One region of the Kaistia defluvii genome, then DNA from elsewhere that is predicted to be linked to it. Evidence: predicted binding sites of a transcription regulator. Region 1 holds the regulator's gene; each other region holds the start of a gene.
What was found. Region 1 encodes LexA, which represses DNA repair genes until DNA is damaged. Its sites were predicted from a motif close to TGTTCNNNNTGTGTTCNG; they were not measured.
Positions count from the first base shown of each region.

Region 2: ABIE08_RS13420 (ImuA family protein) is a predicted target of LexA. The motif match lies at 1,659-1,676, and genes of this name have one in related genera.
Region 3: ABIE08_RS08985 (ATP-dependent helicase) is a predicted target of LexA. The motif match lies at 1,480-1,497, and genes of this name have one in related genera.

Region 1 is NZ_JBEPSM010000001.1:656,827-662,796, reverse strand. Features, by position in the region: gene ABIE08_RS03135 (glycine betaine ABC transporter substrate-binding protein) at 1-898, opposite strand, end outside; gene lexA (transcriptional repressor LexA) at 1,537-2,241, shown strand; gene ABIE08_RS03125 (ComEC/Rec2 family competence protein) at 2,235-4,811, opposite strand; gene gltX (glutamate--tRNA ligase) at 4,961-5,970, shown strand, end outside.
Region 2 is NZ_JBEPSM010000002.1:79,724-85,693, reverse strand. Features, by position in the region: gene ABIE08_RS13425 (Y-family DNA polymerase) at 1-903, opposite strand, end outside; gene ABIE08_RS13420 (ImuA family protein) at 794-1,627, opposite strand; gene ABIE08_RS13415 (helix-turn-helix transcriptional regulator) at 1,880-2,578, shown strand; gene ABIE08_RS13410 (VOC family protein) at 2,631-3,005, shown strand; gene ABIE08_RS13405 (ATP-dependent helicase) at 3,058-5,118, opposite strand; gene ABIE08_RS13400 (GumC family protein) at 5,331-5,970, shown strand, end outside.
Region 3 is NZ_JBEPSM010000001.1:1,892,881-1,898,850, forward strand. Features, by position in the region: gene ABIE08_RS08975 (FAD-binding oxidoreductase) at 1-181, opposite strand, end outside; gene ABIE08_RS08980 (zinc-binding dehydrogenase) at 356-1,339, opposite strand; gene ABIE08_RS08985 (ATP-dependent helicase) at 1,530-3,878, shown strand; gene ABIE08_RS08990 (GNAT family N-acetyltransferase) at 3,970-4,371, opposite strand; gene ABIE08_RS08995 (50S ribosomal protein L11 methyltransferase) at 4,370-5,308, shown strand; gene ABIE08_RS09000 (acetyl-CoA hydrolase/transferase family protein) at 5,591-5,970, opposite strand, start outside.

The DNA.
Region 1 (5,970 bases):
CATTGGTTAGGCCGACCTTGGCGAGATAGCCGGCGACATTCGGCGCATCGCTCTCGATCCACTTCGCCGCGCCGACAACGGCCGGCGAGGACGGATAGGCGGTCACGCCCGGCTTGTCGGTGCAATCGCGGCTGGTGTTGCAGGCATAGACGTCCGGCTTGGTCGGACCCAGATCCAGCTGCACGGCGTCATACTTGCCGAGGATGGCCGTCGGTCCCCAATAGTAGAACAGGATCGGCTCTTCGCGGGTGAAGGCGCGGGCGATCGAGGCGTCCAGCGCGCCGCCGGAGCCGGGCGAGAACAGGTTCCAGCCCTTGTCCTTCATGCCGAGCGCCTCGAACAGAGCGCCGGTGGAAATTTCGCAGGCCCAGCCCGGCGGACAGGAATAGAGCCGCCCCTTGCTGCTGTCCTCGGGATCCTGGAACAGCTCGGGATGGCCGATCACGTCCTGGACGGTCTTGATGTCGGGATTCGCCTTCTGGACATAGCGCGGGATGAACCAGCCCTCGACGGTGCCGTCGGTGATGGCGTTGGTCAGCTCGACGACCTTGCCGTCGGCCAGGCCCTTCGCCCAGGGCTCCTGGATCGTGCTGGTCCAGAGTTCGGGCGCCACCGCCGGGCTGCCGCGCGTCAACATCGAGGACGATGTCGGAACGGTGTCGCCGGTGACGATCTCGACGTTGCAGCCGAAACCCTTCTCGAGAATGATGGCATGGATATGCGCCAAGGCGGCCGCGGAGGGCCAGGTCATCTCGGCGATATCGATAGTTCGGTCGGTGCCGCAGCTGGCGGCGTCAGTGGCTTGCGGATCGGATCCCTGGGCAAGCGCGGAATGGCTCGTGGCGGACAAAAACGCAACGGCGATCGCGGCGGCAATGCCACCGGATTTGAATATCATCGGATAGAACCTCGTGTCAGTTGATGATCGAGACCATAGGGACACAGTGCAATTGTGTCAAATCCGACAATACATTGCCATAAATTGGCGACGAGATCGCCTTATTCTTGATCGATCATCCTTTGTCATGCTCTTGGCTTTCTCTGCCAAGAAAATATCACCTGTCCGAACATAGCGCCGCCGCGCCGGATACGATCGCCAAGAAAAAATAAATTTCGCACTGCTGTGCGAGATCTCGGTGCCCGCCGCAAAATCACCGGCTGCCGCCGGTTCAGGCGGGATCCCTTCGTGACAACCTTCCTCTACGGTACCCGGAATCTGGAGACTTGCGCCGAAACGCTGCCGGCGCGAGAAGGCGTTTCGCACCGAGCGAAGACGGCGCACGCTTGTCCGCGTTCACCCTTTGCCGATCTGGCTGCCGACCCGCAGCCTCTGACGCGCCGGACGTCGCCCGTTCGCGCCGGCGCACGCGGCCCGCCCGGGAGCCCAACCCAGCGCCGGTCTTGCGGAACGCATCGGGAACAGCTATTCTGTTCGCGTTTTGTACCTAAATGATTCCCGTGTCCGCCATCCCGCCCGGCTCCGTCGTCCGGGGTACGGCGACACTCCCTTGGCAATGCCCGCAGCGCGAGATCAACATGCTCACCCGGAAGCAGTATGAACTCCTCATGTTCATCCAGGAGCGGCTCAAGGAAGCGGGCGTTCCCCCCTCTTTCGACGAGATGAAGGATGCGCTGGATCTCCGCTCCAAATCGGGCATCCACCGGCTGATCAAGGCGCTCGAGGAACGCGGCTTCATCCGCCGCCTGCCCAACCGGGCCCGCGCGCTGGAAGTGGTCCGCCTGCCGGAGACGATGACGCCGGCCATGGCGCGTCCGAAGAAGCAGGCCTTCTCGCCCAGCGTGATCGAAGGCAGCCTCGGCAAGGTCCGCCCGGTCGACGACATGCACGACGTCGCCGAGCCGGTGATCATCCCCGTCATGGGCCGTATCGCCGCCGGCGTGCCGATCTCGGCCATCCAGACCCAGAGCCATTCCATCACCGTGCCGCCGGAAATGCTGCGCGGCGGCGAGCATTTCGCGCTCGAAGTACGCGGCGATTCGATGATCGAGGCCGGCATCCTCGACGGCGACACGGTGCTGATCCGCAAGAGCGACAATGCGGAATCCGGCGACATCGTCGTGGCGCTGGTCGACGAGGAAGAGGCGACGCTGAAGCGGCTGCGGCGCAAGGGCGCCTCGATCGCGCTCGAAGCGGCGAACCCCGCCTATGAGACGCGGATCTTCGGGCCGGATCGCGTCCGCATTCAGGGCAAGTTGGTCGGGCTGCTGCGGACCTACTGATCGGCCGGGTCGTCCTCATAGGGCGGCATCCAGGGCCTTCGCACCGGCGCATAGGCGGTGCGAATCTCGAAGCGCCGGCCGAGCCATGGATCGGGCGGCGCAGTCTGTGACTCAGCTGTGGCCGAGGGCTCCGGCGGCAGCACGTCCTCGTCTTCGGCATTGCGCTCGACGAGATTGTAGCGCGATGGCTCCATGGGGAGGCCGGCATCAGGGATAACCGTCACCTGCCGCGCTGCGGCCGGCTCCGGCCCTGCGCTTGCCGCCGCTTTGACCGCCTGCTCGACAGCACTCTCTGATGAAGTACCCGCTCGGCGCGGCTCCATAGAGGAACTGGCCTCGGCGACAGCCGTCTTCGGTTGCGCCTCAGTTGACTTCGGTCCCGCCCTTTCGGATGCCAGCCCCTCGGCACTCCCCTCTGATGATGCCACCGTCCCGCGCGGCCACATGGCCAGCGAGCCCGAGCGCTCCAGCGTGCCGCGATCGATCACGGCAGTATGGCGAAGGCAGGTTTCGGGCGCCGCCAGCGGCGTCACCACCAGCATGGCGCGGCGGCAATCCTCCTCGAACGCCGCGCGGTCGAGCGCCAGCGCCACCCAGCTCCCATCCGGCATTCGGCCGACGCAGCCGGCTGCGTCGCAGCCGCCCGCCTGCAACGCCGCCTTCGCGTCCCGCTCGTCGCCATCGGATCGAAGCCAGATATCGCTGACGAACCGGTCCGGCTTGCGCGCGACAATGCGATAGAGGCCGTCCCCGCCCCGGATCGCCATCTGCCTGCCATCCGCGCTGACCAGTAGGTCCGGTCGCGCTGGGAACAGGGCGAGTGCAATTCCCGCCAGCATCGGCACGACGCCGAGCAGCCGCCAGCGCTCGCGCCAGAGCGCCAGCCAGACGAAACCACCGACGAACAGCAGCAGGGCCGCGACGCCCGGCATCGCCGCGCCGCCGGATTGGCCCGACCATCGGGCGACCGTCGCCGACACGCCGAGCATGCCGTCAATGCCCCAGTGCACGACCGCGAAGGGCAGCGCCTCCAATCCGAACGGCATGGCGAGCACCGAAAGCAGCGCGAAGGGCATGATGAGGAAGTCGGTGAGCGGCATCGCCGCGACATTGGCCAGGATCGACAGCGGCGCCATGCGCTGGAAATGATAGAGCGCGAAGGGCGTCGTGCCGAGGCCGCCAAGCAGCGAGGTCAGCGCCATGCCGGCGACGAACAGGAAGGCGCGCCTCGGCAAGGCGGCCGCGCCGCTGCGGGCGCCGAGACGCGGCACGGGGTTGTTGCGCCGGCGGTCCGCCAGCATCTCGAAGCCGGCAACGAGGGCGATCGTTGCGGCAAACGACATCTGGAAGCTGGCCGAGAGGATGCTTTCCGGCGTGATCGCCAGGACGACCAGCCCCGCCAGCGCGACATTGCGCATCGAGATCGCCCGCCGGTCGAGCAGGATGGCGAGGAAGGCGATCGAGGTCATGATGAAGGAGCGTTGCGCGGCGACGTCGAGGCCGGAGATCAGCAGGTAGAAGCCGCTGACCAGCAGCGCCGCGATCGCCGCCCACTTCTTGATCGGCCGACGCAGCGCCAGCGACGGGATCAGCGCCAGCCCGGCCCGCACGCTCCAGAACACCACCCCGGTCACCAGCACCATGTGCAGGCCGGAGACGGAAAGCACATGCGCGAGGCCGGAGAGGCGCAGATCGTCCTCCGTCGTCTCGGAGAGCCCGCCGGCATCGCCGATGATCAGCGCCGAGGCGATATAGCGGCTCTCGCCATCGAGATTGGCGACGATGCGGGCGCGGATCGCTTCGCGGACCGCCTCCAGCGACTGGCGCAGGCGGATCGACAGCGGCGCGCGGCCGAGTTCGGCCGACTGCGCCGCGCCATAGCCGAAGCCGGTGGCGCCGATGCCGCGATAATAGGAATCGCGCGCGAAATCATATCCGCCCGGCAGCACCGGCCCGGATGCCGGCCGCAAGCGCGCCAGCACCTGGATGCCGTCGCCGACCGCCGGGGCCGACTTCCCCCGCACCGTCACGGTGACACGCTGCGGGATGACCGTCACGCGCCTGGCGTCGATGCCGGCCACCCGGATGGTCAGGCGATAGCCGCCCCGCCGCGCCTTGCGCTCCTCGACCCAGCCGGTGACCGTGCCCGTCACCTGCCGCTCCAGCACGCGGGTCGCCAGCGTGTCGGTGCGCAGCTTGATCGCGCTGGCGCCCGTCGCGGCCATGGCGAGCACGATCAGCAGGCGGACGGAAGCGGTGCGGTGCCGGCGCGCCACCGCCAGCCCCCAGAGCAGGACGGCAAGCCCGGCCAGCGCGACGATCGAGGGCTCGGAGGGCAGCGCGAAATAGATCAGCGCGCCGATGCCGAAGGCGACGGGCAGCCAGGGAAAGCCACGCCCGGCCTCGATCTCGCGCTCCAGCCAGGCGCCGGCGCCGAGCCAGAACCGATCGAGCGCGACGGCAGCGCGAAAGCCCGGCGGGATGCCGGCCGGGACAAGGAAACGGCGCGCGCGAACCGGGGCCGGCTCGTCGCTTATGCCCTCCTCCTCGCGCGGATCGCTTTCAGCCATGCCCCCGCCTTTGCGCAGCTGGGCAAACAGGCCGGGCGCTCCCAAACCCGTTTGGCCCCTGCGCCCCCCTATGCTACATGACCAGCCGCAGATCGCCGAGTGGCGAGACTCCATGCCCCTTGCGGCTTCCCGCACATCGAGAACAGTCCATGTCCAAACCGGTCGTCACCCGCTTCGCCCCCTCGCCTACCGGGTTCCTGCACATTGGCGGTGGCCGCACCGCGCTGTTCAATTGGCTCTATGCGAAGCATACGGGCGGCAAGATGCTGCTGCGGATCGAAGACACCGACCGCGAGCGCTCGACCGAACCCGCCATCGACGCGATCCTGGACGGGCTGAAGTGGCTCGGCCTCGACTGGGAGGGCGAGACCGTGTTCCAGTTCGCCCGCGCGCCGCGCCACCGCGAGGTGGTCGAGGCGCTGCTGGCCGCCGGAAAGGCCTATCGCTGCTACTGCACGCCGGCCGAGCTCGACGCCATGCGCGAGAAGGCGCGGGCCGAGGGCCGTGCGCCGCGCTATGACGGCACCTGGCGCGACCGCGACCCGTCCGAGGCGCCGGCCGGCGTCAAGCCCGCCATCCGCATCAAGACCCCGCTCGACGGCGAGACGGTGATCGACGACCAGGTCCAGGGCCGCGTCGTGATCCCGAACAAGGATCTCGACGATCTCGTCCTGCTGCGCTCGGATGGCAACCCGACCTACATGCTCTCGGTCGTGGTCGACGACCATGACATGGGCGTCACCCATGTCATCCGCGGCGACGACCATCTGACCAATGCCGCGCGGCAGATGGTGATCTACCACGCCATGGGCTGGGACGTGCCGGTGATGTCGCACATCCCGCTGATCCACGGCTCGGACGGCGCCAAGCTGTCGAAGCGCCATGGCGCGCTCGGCGTCGATGCCTATCGCGCCATGGGCTACCTGCCCGAGGCGATGCGCAACTATCTCGTCCGCCTCGGCTGGGCGCATGGCGACGATGAAATCATGTCGCTCGACCAGATGATCGAGTGGTTTGACATCGTCGATGTCGGCCGTTCCGCCTCCCGCTTCGATTTCGCCAAGCTGGAGAACCTGAACGGCCACTACATGCGCGCGACCGACGACGAGACGCTGCTGAAGATCTTCCTCGACACCCTGCCCTATCTGCCGGGCGGCGA
Region 2 (5,970 bases), on a different contig from region 1:
CACGGCGCCGTCGACGCGATAGAAGCTCGCCTCGAAATGGCGGCCGCCCTCGCCGCGCGCCTCCAGCAGCGAGGCCACATCGGCGGCGAGGCGGGCAAGCGTGGCGGCGATATCGTCCTGATGGGCGATCGGCTGGAAGAAGATGCGTTCGGCCAGCGCCGCGGGAACCGGCCGGCGCGGCGAAATCGGGTGCTCGGCAATGCCGGCCAGCCGTTCCAGCCGTTCGACGCAATCGGCGCCGAAGCGGGCGGCGAGCGGGGCGCGCGGCCGGTCGATCAGATCGGCGACGATCTTCAGCCCGGCCCGACGCAGCGCCTGCACCCGCGCGGCGTCCAGCCCCAGCGCCGTGATCGGCAGGGGCCGGACCGCCTCCGCCTCGCGGCCCGGCGGCACGATCACGCGATCCCGGCCGCGCGCCAGCGCACGGGCGGTTGCCGGCGCGCCGGCGATCGCGCCATGGGCGGTAAGGCCAAAGCCGGCAAGCCGCGTCAGGAGGTCCTCGAGCAGCGCCGCCTCGCCCTGGAAGAGATGGGCGACGCCGGTGATGTCGAGCATCAGGCCGCGCTCGCCATGGCGGGCGACCAGCGGCGTATAGCGATCGCACCAATCGGCGATCCGCTCCATCAAGGCCTCGTCGGCGGTGGGGTCGTGCTCGGCCACCACCAGATTGGCGATGCGCGCCCGTGCCTCGGCCAGCGTCAGGCCGGGGCCAAGTCCCTGCCGCAACGCCGCCGGGTCCGGCGCGGCCAGAGCCAGCGCGCCCTTCGCCTTTTCGACGATCAGCAGCGGCGCTTCAGCCGGCAAGCCGGAATGGGGCGCGTTCGGCAGGTTTCGGAGCCGGTTCGATGCGAGGAACGGCAGCCGGATCGCGCAATAGCGCCGGGCGCTTGAAGAGTTTTTCATCGCGGTTCCACTCCAGCCGCCAGGGTCCGCCGGGCGGTCCGTGGCGATGGCGCAACAAGGTCAGGTCAAAGGTCGGATGGCCCGGCGCGTTCATCGCCAGTGGCACGGCCGGTTCGGAACGCACGAGCCAGCGGGTCTCCGCCCCGCCCGGCATCGGCCGCGCGCCCGGCCGCAGCAGCAGGACGGTGACGCCCGAAGCCTCCGCCGCCAGCGAAAAGCGGCGCTGCGTCGTCAGGTCGAGCGCCTTCGGTTCGCCCCAGGGCTCGATGATCACGGCGCCCAGCGCGCCGCAGCGGGCCGCCTCGCCGCCGGCGCGCAAGACGGCCAGCGCATCCCGCAACTGCACCAGGATCAGCGCGGAGGGATCGAGACCCAGCGCCTGCAGGCCATCGGCATGAAGGTCGCCGCCCTCGCGGGCGGCATAATCCTGCCGCACCCAGACGATCGGTCGCCCGGCGGGGGCCGCGGCCAGCGCCAGGGCCAGCGAAAAGCCCGACGCCGCGATGGTGTCGGCGCCCGAAGCGGCATGGATCTCATGCAGCGCGCCGCGCGCCAGCCCACCCCCCAGCGCGGCATCGACCGCATCCCGGTCGAGCGCGATCCGGGACGCGCGCGCGGTTGCCCTCGGCGAAAGAGCCTCGCCCGGCGGCGCGGGCCGGGCCGTCGTCTCCAGCGCGGCAATGCGCTGCCGCAATGCGGAAAGGGTCGTCCTTGCGGTATCCATCCTGGTCGTCGCTATCCGATCCGATCGCCATTGTTCCTGTTTTGTTCTATCCAATACGACTCCAAATCAGGCAAGAGTCAATCGCGCGGCAAGCGAACTACCCAGCCTGTCGCGTATCAGAACGGGTACCGTCATCCGGAGGGGGCGATCGCCTGCGGGGGAGATCCTGGAGCGTCACGAAGAGGCGAAGGACCGGGGATCGCCGTGCCAATGCTGCCAGTTTATGGCATCATGGGATGAAAGGGATGCCCCATGTCGCGATCGCAACGCCTGCTGGACCTGATCCAGATCCTGCGCCGTCACCGCCGGCCAGTGAGCGGCCAGGTGCTGGCCACGGAACTCGGCATCAGCCTGCGCACCCTCTATCGCGACATCGCCACGCTCCAGGCGCAGGGCGCGTCGATCGAGGGCGAAGCCGGCATCGGCTATATCCTGAAGCCCGGCTTCATGCTGCCGCCGCTGATGTTCTCCGAGGACGAGATCGAGGCGATGGTGCTGGGCTCGCGCTGGGTTTCGAAACGCGCCGATCCCCGGCTGGCGCTCGCCGCCAGCAATGCGCTGGCCAAGATCGCCGCCGTTCTGCCCGCGGATCTGCGCGAGGATCTCGACAGTTCGACGCTGCTGGTCGGCGCCAGTTCGACCGAGACGCCCGGTGTCGACCTTGCCGCCATCCGCGCGGCGATCCGCGGCGAGCGCAAGCTTGCCTTCGCCTATGTCGACGCGGTCGGCGCCGCTTCGCAGCGTACGGTCTGGCCGTTCGCACTCGGCTTCTTCGAGAAGGTGCGCGTGCTCGTCGCCTGGTGCGAGACACGGGAGGATTTCCGCCATTTCCGAACCGAGCGGATGGCCGATCTCGTCGTCACGGAAACGCGCTACCCGCGCCGGCGGCAGGCGCTGCTGAAGGAATGGAAGATCGCCGAGGGCATCAGCCATCCGACACTGCTGCCATAAACTGACAGCAGGCTCGACTACACCTGCCTCCATCGACAACGGAGGCAACACCATGACGACCCCGAACATGATCCTGCTCTATGTGAACGACACGGCCGCCAGCGCCGCCTTTTATGGTCACCTGCTCGGCCATCCGGCCGCGAGCCTGTCGCCCAACTTCGCCGCGCTGCCGCTCGACAACGGCCTGACGCTCGGCCTCTGGGGCCGCGCCCAGGCCAACCCCGCCACCACCGCCGCGGCAAACGGCGCCAATGGCGAGATCGTCTTCATGGTCGAGAACAAGGACAGGATCGACGCGCTCTATGCCGACTGGCAGCAGCGCGGGCTCCAGATCGAGCAGGCCTTGACCGTCCTCGATTTCGGCCCGACCTTCGTCGCCCTCGACCCCGACGGCCACCGCCTGCGGGTCTGCCTGCAGGACGAGTAAGGTCGTCGCTTGAACCCACCCCTCGAGGGAGGGTTCAAAGGCGAGGCGTTCCCTATTTCCACATGCCCCGCATCCGGGCCGCTATGTCGACGGGGACGCGCGGCATGGCGGCGGCTCCCGCCACTTCGCTCGGCGCCGGAGGCCAGATCACCTGCTGGAACAGGCCGATGATGGCGGAAGGAATGAAGCGGGTACGGGTCGCGTAGATGTGACGGTCGCCGCCGCGCGTCTGCTGCGTGACGAAGAAGCGCTGCGGCATGACGAGGTGCAGTTCGTCCTTGGCGCGCGTCATGGCGACATAGAGCAGCCGCCGTTCCTCCTCGATCTCCTCGGCCGTGCCGGTCGAGAGATCGATCGGCATGCAGCCATCGACGACGTTGAGCACGAACACCGATTTCCACTCCTGCCCCTTGGCGGAATGGATGGTCGAGAGGATCAAATAGTCCTCGTCGAGCAGCGGCACGCCCGCCTCGCCGCTGGTGGCGTCCGGCGGATCGAGCGTGAGTTCGGTCAAGAAGCGCTCGCGCGAGGCAAAGCCGGCGGCGATCTGCTCCAGCTGCACAAGGTCGGCCAGCCGCACTGTCGCGTCCTCGTGGATGCGCTCGAGATGCGGTTCGTACCAGCTGCGCACCGCCTCGATCTCGGCCGGCCAGCCCAATTTCGCCTGGCGCAGATGGCCCACCAGCTCGACAAAGGCCGGCCAGTCGGCCGCCGTCTTCTGGGGCGGCTTGAACTCGGCCAGCGCCGCAACCGGATCGACGGCGCCGGCCATCGATTCCAGCATCTTGCCCGCTGTGCCCGGCCCGACGCCCGGCAGTAATTGCGCGACACGAAAGCCCGCGACGCGGTCGCGCGGATTTTCCACGAAGCGCAGGACGGCGAGCAGATCCTTCACATGCGCCGCGTCGAGGAACTTCAGCCCGCCAAACTTGACGAAGGGGATGTTGCGCCGGGTCAGCTCGAATTCGAGCGGGCCCGAGTGATGCGAGGCGCGGAACATCACCGCCTGTTCCTTGAGCGCCACACCGCGCTCGCGCGCCTCCAGCACCGTCTCGACGACATAGCGCGCCTGCTCGGCCTCGCCGCGCACGGTCACCAGTTGAGGCTTGTCGCCGCTTTCGCGTTCGGTCCAGAGGTTCTTGGTGAAGCGCTCGGTTGCCAGCGAGATCACGCCATTGGCGGCGGCGAGGATCGGCTGGGTCGAGCGGTAATTGCGCTCCAGCGTGACGATCTCGGCGGCCGGCGAGAAATGGCCGGGGAAATCGAGGATGTTGCGGACGGTCGCGGCGCGGAACGAATAGATCGACTGCGCGTCGTCGCCGACCACCGTCAGCCCGTCCCCCTTCGGCTTCAGACCGAGCAGGACGGAGGCCTGAAGCCGGTTGGTGTCCTGGTATTCATCGACCAGGACATGGTCGAAGCGGGCGGCGATCTCGCCCGAGATCGAGGGCTCGGCCATCAGATAGGCCCAGTAGAGCAGCAGATCGTCGTAATCGAGCACGTTCTGCGCCTGTTTCGCCTCGACGTAAGCGGCGAACAGCGCCTTCAACTCGTCTTTCCACATGGCGCACCAGGGGAAGACCCGGACCAGTACCTCGTCGATCGTCGTCTCGGAATTGACCACGCGCGAATAGATGGCGAGGCAGGTGCCCTTGGCGGGAAACCGGCTTTCTTTCTTCGAGAGCCCGCGCTCGTGCCGGACCAGGTTCATCAGATCCGCGGAATCCTCGCGGTCATGGATCGTGAAGGCAGGATCGAGGCCGATCCATTGCGCGTGCTCGCGCAGGATTTTGGCGCCGACGCCGTGGAACGTACCGGACCAGGCGAGCGCATCGGTCAGCACGCCACCCTTGGCGCCGAGCACGCTCGCAGCGATGCGCTCGACCCGCTTCGCCATCTCGCTCGCCGCGCGGCGCGAAAAGGTCATCAGCAGGATGCGGCGCGGATCGGCGCCGTTCAGGATCAGGTGCGCAACCCGGTGCGCCAGCGTGTTGGTCTTGCCGGAGCCGGCGCCGGCGATCACCAGCAGCGGGCCACGCTCGAGCGTGGTGACCCCGAATTCGACGGCGCGGCGCTGGTCGTCGTTCAGCCGGGCGAGATGGGCAGCCGTCATGGAAATGGGTGGTTCCGTCGAATCAAGGGCGGGATCGTCCCGGATTGGAGCATGTTTCCCGTTTTGTTCGCAATGCGGACGACCGCCGCATGGGCCGGTGTTGACTCGCCATTTCCGTTACGTCACCTTGGGTTGTGCGGCCGACTTCCTGCATCCAGGACCGCCGCGCCCAGCATCTGCGAAACGGATCGGCTTCGACGGGGGAAGTCAGGATGTCGGACGGCAGGGGCCTGCGCCTCGCCTCGGAGGATGGCCAGGCCTCGCCTGCGCCGCCGCCCCCCGGGCCATGGGCCGCATCGCGCGCGGAGCCTCCCGATCCGTGGCGGCTGTTCCGCCTGCTGCGCCGGCAGGCTTGGACTTTTCTCGGCGTCGTCATTGCCATCAACCTGCTGGCCGCGCTTTTCCTCTGGCAGGCAACGCCGGCCTACAAGGCCTCCGCGCTGGTCATCGTCGATCCCTGGCAACGCAGCATGCTCGACGCGGACCGGCCCGAAGGCGGCAGGCCGGCCGATGCGGCGCGGGTCGAGAGCGAGGTCGAGATCCTGCGCTCACCCTCTGTGCTGCTGTCAGTGGTCAACACGCTGGACCTGGTTCGCGACCCAGAATTCGCGCCGAAGCGAGGCTTGCGGGCACGTCTGGCAAGCCTGCTTGGCCTTGGGCCAGCCACGCTGTCGACCGAACAGGCGACCCGGCTGACGCTGAAGCGGCTGAGCCAGGCGATTACGGTCACCCGGCGGGGGGCGACCTATGTCATCGAAGTCGCGGCCCGTTCCCGGGATCCCGAAAAGGCGGCGCGGATCGCCAACCAGCTGGCCGCCGCCTATATCGACGCGCAGATCCGCGCCAAGGTCG
Region 3 (5,970 bases), 1.2 Mb from region 1:
TGGCGAACACCACCGCATCGGCCGGTTCGTTCGGGAGCCAGGTGGTCGTATTGGCATGCTGGCGCCGGACCTCGAGCCCGCGCGTAAAGCGCGAGCCGAAGCGCTCCTGCAGAAGATTGAGCGCCGTGGCGAGCGCCACTTCGTCACGCGCATCATCATGGCGCAGCGCCGAAACTACCATACTGAAAAGCCTCCCGAACGATTTCATGGCTCGCTCGCCATGGTGCGCGCAACCTAGCAAAACCATGCTGCCACGCCAAAGACTTCCTGCCGCTTTCGCGCCCTGCCCTGCGCCGAAATCGACGGTTTCACACGGCGCAGTGGCCCGACTCGGAATAGCCTACCAGCCGGTTCGTCACACCGAACCCCGGATGGCGATCTTGCCCGACCGGCCGGGCCGATCGCTGGCAGCGGCGGCCGCGGCCGCCTCCGTGAGGGCGAATCTTTCGTCGACGGTCAATCGGAGCTCGCCGGAGGCCGCCAGCCGGACCAGTTCGCCGATCAGGCGCCCCATTTCGACCTTGTCGGTCGACTGCATGCGCCGTGCGCCCCAGAACCCCTTCACGGACACCTGCCGGAAGATAAGGTCGCCGGAGCTGATCACCAGCGGCTTGTTCGACATCGCGCCGAAGGACATCAGCATTCCGCCCTCGGCCAGGAGGCTGGTGAGCCGGCCGCCCTCCTCGCCGCCGACGGAATCGACCGCCCGCAGGATCGACCCGCTGCCGACCAGCGCCCGAACACGATCCTCCCAGCCGGCGCTTTCTGTGGAGACGACGTTGTCGACGCCGAGCGCCGCGAGTTCGGCAATGCCCTCGTCGCGCCGGACCAGCCCCACGACCTTGATCCCGCGCGCCTTGGCCAGCATGGCAACAATCTTGCCGACCGCGCCATTGGCCGCGTTCTGGATCATCCACTGGCCGCTGCCGATCTGCAGGTCTTCCAGCAGCATCAGCGAACTGAGCGGCATCGCGATCAGCTGGCAGCCCGTGTCGTCGTCGATCGCGTCCGGCAGCGGCACCGCCGAGGCGGCCTTGGCCACGAAGCTTTCAGCCCAGGCACCCAGCACACCCGCGACAACGACGCGCTGGCCGATGGCCGGCACCGTTACGTCCGCGCCCTGCGCCTCGACGACGCCGACCGCCTCGCTGCCGCCGATCGCCGGCAGGACCGGCTTGTAGCCATAGGTGCCGCGAATGGTCCAAAGATCGTGGTTATGAATGGGCGACAGCGTCATGCGGACGCGGATCTCGCCGGGGCCGGGCTCCGGCGTCGGCCGCTCGCCGGTCACCAGAACCTCGGTCGGATCGCCGAAACGCTCGTAAATGGCCGCTTGCATGGGTCGCACTCCTGTTTCTCCTGCCCATAGGTAGCGCGCCCATGCCGCCCCCGCAAACCGCGCCGGAGCGGAAAAAGGCGGCCTCGCGCTTGGACAGGCGCGTTCTCCTTCTGTACGAAAGCTGGAATGGACGGCTGCCACGGTCCATATTTGTTCTCATGTATAGTTCTTCGAATCGACCGCCCCGCATATGACCGCTCCCTTCGACAGTTCCGCGCCCGTCCCGCGTCCCGGCGGCATTGCTGCGCGTGCGCTCGGCAAGGCGGCGCCGCCCGACTATCTCGCACGCCTCAATCCCGAGCAGCGCCTGGCTGTCGAGACGACGGAGGGACCGGTGCTGGTGCTCGCCGGCGCCGGCACGGGCAAGACGCGCGTGCTCACGACCCGCATCGCGCATCTGCTCGCCACCCAGAAGGCGTTCCCGAGCCAGATTTTGGCGGTCACCTTCACCAACAAGGCGGCGCGCGAGATGCGCCACCGCATCGGCGAACTGATCGGCCCCTCGGTCGAGGGCATGAACTGGCTTGGCACCTTCCACGCCATCGGCGTCAAGATCCTGCGCCGCCATGCCGAACTGGTCGGGCTGCGTTCGGATTTCACCATTCTCGACACCGACGACCAGATCCGCCTGATGAAGCAGGTGATCCAGGCCGAGGGCATAGACGAGAAGCGCTGGCCGGCGCGCCAGCTCGCCAACCTGATCGACAGCTGGAAGAACCGCGGCCTGTCGCCGAAGGACGTGCCGCCCGGCGATGGCGGCTCGTTCGCCGATGGCCGGGGCATCAAGCTCTACCAGGCCTATCAGGACCGGCTGAAGATGCTGAACGCCTGCGATTTCGGCGATCTGCTGCTGGAAAACCTGCGCCTGTTCCGCGAGCACCCCGACGTGCTCAAGGATTATCACCAGCGCTTCCACTACATGCTGGTCGACGAGTATCAGGACACCAACGTCGCGCAATATCTCTGGCTGCGCCTGCTGGCGCAGGGCCGCAAGAACATCTGCTGCGTCGGCGACGACGACCAGTCGATCTATGGCTGGCGCGGCGCCGAGGTCGACAACATCCTGCGCTTCGAGAAGGATTTTCCCGGCGCCGTCGTGATCAAGCTCGAGCGCAATTACCGCTCGACCTCGCATATCCTCGGCGCCGCCTCGCATCTGATCACCCACAATGAAGGCCGGCTCGGCAAGACGCTGTTCACCGACGCCGTCGATCCGGACGCCGCCCGCGTTCGCGTCGCTTCCTCCTGGGATTCGGAAGAGGAAGCCCGAGCCGTCGGCGAGGAGATCGAGGCGCTGCAGCGCCAGGGCCACAAGCTCAACGACATGGCGATCCTTGTCCGCGCCTCGTTCCAGATGCGCTCCTTCGAAGACCGCTTCGTCACGCTCGGCCTCAACTATCGCGTCATCGGCGGCCCGCGCTTCTATGAGCGGCAGGAAATCCGCGATGCCCTCGCCTATTTCCGAGTCGTCGTGCAGCCGTCCGACGACCTCGCCTTCGAACGCATCGTCAACGTGCCGAAGCGCGGCATCGGCGACACCACCGTGCGCCTGCTCTACGACCACGCCCGCGCCCGCCAGATCCCGATCATCCAGGCGGCCGATGAACTGGTGCATACCGAGGAGATCAAGCCGAAGACGCGCGGCGCGCTGCGCGAACTGCTGGCCTCATTCGAGCTCTGGCGCTCGAAGCTCGCCGCCATGAAGCATGGCGAGTTGGCGGAGATGATCCTGGAGGAGAGCGGCTACACCGAGATGTGGCAGCAGGACCGCTCGGCCGATGCGCCGGGGCGGCTGGAAAACCTGAAGGAACTGATCCGCTCGATGGAGGAATTCGAATCCCTCCCCGGCTTCCTCGAGCACATCGCCCTCGTCACCGACACCGACCGCGCCGAGAACCAGGATGCCGTCTCGATCATGACGCTGCATTCGGCCAAGGGGCTGGAATTCGAGACCGTGTTCCTTCCCGGCTGGGAGGAAGGCCTGTTCCCGCACCAGCGCGCGCTGGACGAGAGCGGTCGCGCCGGCCTCGAGGAAGAACGCCGCCTCGCCTATGTCGGCATCACCCGCGCCAAGCAGCGGGCGATGATCTGGTTCTCCTCGAACCGCCGCATCCATGGCCTCTGGCAGTCCAACGTGCCGTCGCGCTTCCTGGACGAATTGCCGGAGAAGCATGTCGAGGTGATCGAGCAGACGTCGAGCTATGGCGGCTACAATGTCGGCGGCGTCGGCAATTACGGCGCCAGCCGCTTCGACCGCGCCGACTCGTTCAGCAACACCTATTCGACGCCCGGCTGGCAGCGCGCCCAGGCGAACAAGGGCTCCGCCCAGGCGCATGCCCGCTCCGCCCCGCGCCAGATCGAGGGCGAGCTGGTGGCGAAATCGAGCGGCACCAACTCGAAATACGCGCTCGGCGAGCGCGTCTTCCATCAGAAGTTCGGCTATGGCGCGATCATCGAGATCGAAGGCAACAAGCTGACCGTCGATTTCGAGAAGACCGGCGCCAAGAAGGTCGTCGACAGCTTCGTAAGCAAGGGTTAGGGCGCGACATCGGGCTTGGAGGTTCGCTGCCGTTCCTCACCTCTCCCTTGGGGAGAGGTGAATGCCAGCTCCAGCCGAAATTCGCCTTGCTCTACAGGCCGGCAACGAGCCGCATCAGCCCGGCCTCCGTCGGGCGGAAGCCACACGCGCGGTAGAAGCCGGCGAGATGCGGCTCGAAGTCGACGTGCAGCCAGAGGGCGCCGCGATCGGACGCCATTTCGGCCGCGCGGCGCACCAGTTGCGTGCCGAGCCCGAGGCGCCGGTGGCCGGGATCCACGCAGGGGTCGAGCAGGAAGGCATGGATGCCGCCATCCCAGGCGACGTTGACGAAGCCGACCAGTTGCGAGCCTGAATAGGCGCCGAGATGGACCAGGCTGCGCGACAGGATCGCCTGCGGATCGCGCGGCCCGGGATGCCCCCAGGCGGCCTGCCACAGCCGATCGAGGTCGGGATGCGTCGGAAAAGGATCGACGCGGATTTCGGTTTCGGCCATGAAGCATGCACCCATTCGATCTCGGGGCGGCTATGAAGCATCTCCGCCCCCGCCAGACAAGGTTGCCAACTTGACCCTCATCGCCTCCCTCAACCTCGCCAAGGAATCCGACGCGATCCGTCTCATCGAGGCGATCGGCGAGGATGACGATCTCGGCTACCCCTCTGCCGCCACCACGGAACAGGCGGACCAGAGCTGGACCGTCGATGTCTACTTCGAGGATGCGCCGGATGAGGTGGCGCTGGCCCGCGTGGTCGCCCAGGCGCTCGGCCCCGATGCCGGCGCCTTCACCGTCGCCGAATTGCCCGACGAAGACTGGGTCGCCAAATCGCTCGAAGGGCTGAAGCCGGTTCGCGCCGGGCGCTTCCTCGTGCATGGCAGCCACGACCGCGACAGGATCCAGCCCGGCGACATCGCCATCGAGATCGAAGCGGGCGAGGCCTTTGGCACCGGCCATCACGGCACGACGGCGGGCTGCCTGGAGGAAATCGACCGGCTCGGCAAGATCCACGACTACAAGAGCATCCTCGACCTCGGCACCGGCACGGGCGTGCTGGCCATCGCCATCGCCAAGGCCTGGGAGAAGCCGGTGCTTGCCACCGACATCGACCCGATCGCCACCCGCGTCACGGCCGAGAATGCCGCGCTCAACGGCGTCGGCGACAAGATCGAGGCGGCGACGGCCGAGGGCTTCGGCAATCCGGTGATGGCGGCGCGCGCGCCGTTCGACCTGGTGGTCGCCAACATCCTCGCTGGTCCGCTGATCGCGCTGGCGCCGGAAATCGTCCAGCATCTGGCGCCGCAGGCGACCGTGGTGCTGTCCGGCCTGCTGGTAGCCCAGGGCCCCGGCGTCACCGCCGCCTACGAAGCCGAAGGCATGAAGCTGGTGCGCCAGGGCGAACAGGAAGGCTGGCTGACGCTCACGCTGGAGCGGTAGGGGCAGCAGACGTTCGCCGGTAGTCGGCAGGCGGCAGGCGAACTGCCGACAAACAGGCGCGGCGCGACCCCACGCTCGCCGTCATCCTCGCGAAAGCGAGGATCCATGCAGCCGGGAGTTCATACGGACGAACCTCCCCAAAGCGCGGCTGAATGGATCCCGGGTCATGCCCGGGATGACGCCGGAGTTTGACGCGATGGGGTTCCTGACCGCCCTATGCGTACGCAGGCGCTCCCCCTCGCCCGCTTGCGGGAGAGGGCTGGGGTGAGGGTCTTGTAGACCCTAGGGAAGCATCGACCCCGTCGCTTCCTGGCGCAGGTGCCATGAATAGGCCTCCGCCAGCAGATGCGGGGTCTGGCCGCCATGATCGCGGACGGCGCGGCGATAATAGTCGGCCGCCAGCTCGCGATAGCTTGGATGGATGCAGTTGGCGATGATCACCTCGGCCCGTTCCCGCGGGGCGAGGCCGCGCAAATCGGCCAGCCCGATCTCGGTCACGACCACGTCGACGTCATGCTCGTTGTGATCGACATGCGGCACCATCGGCACGATGCGCGAAATCGAGCCATCCTTGGCCAGCGACTTGGTGACGAAGATGCCCATATAGGCGTTGCGGGCGAAATCGCCGGAGCCGCCAATGCCGTTCATCATGTGCGTGCCGC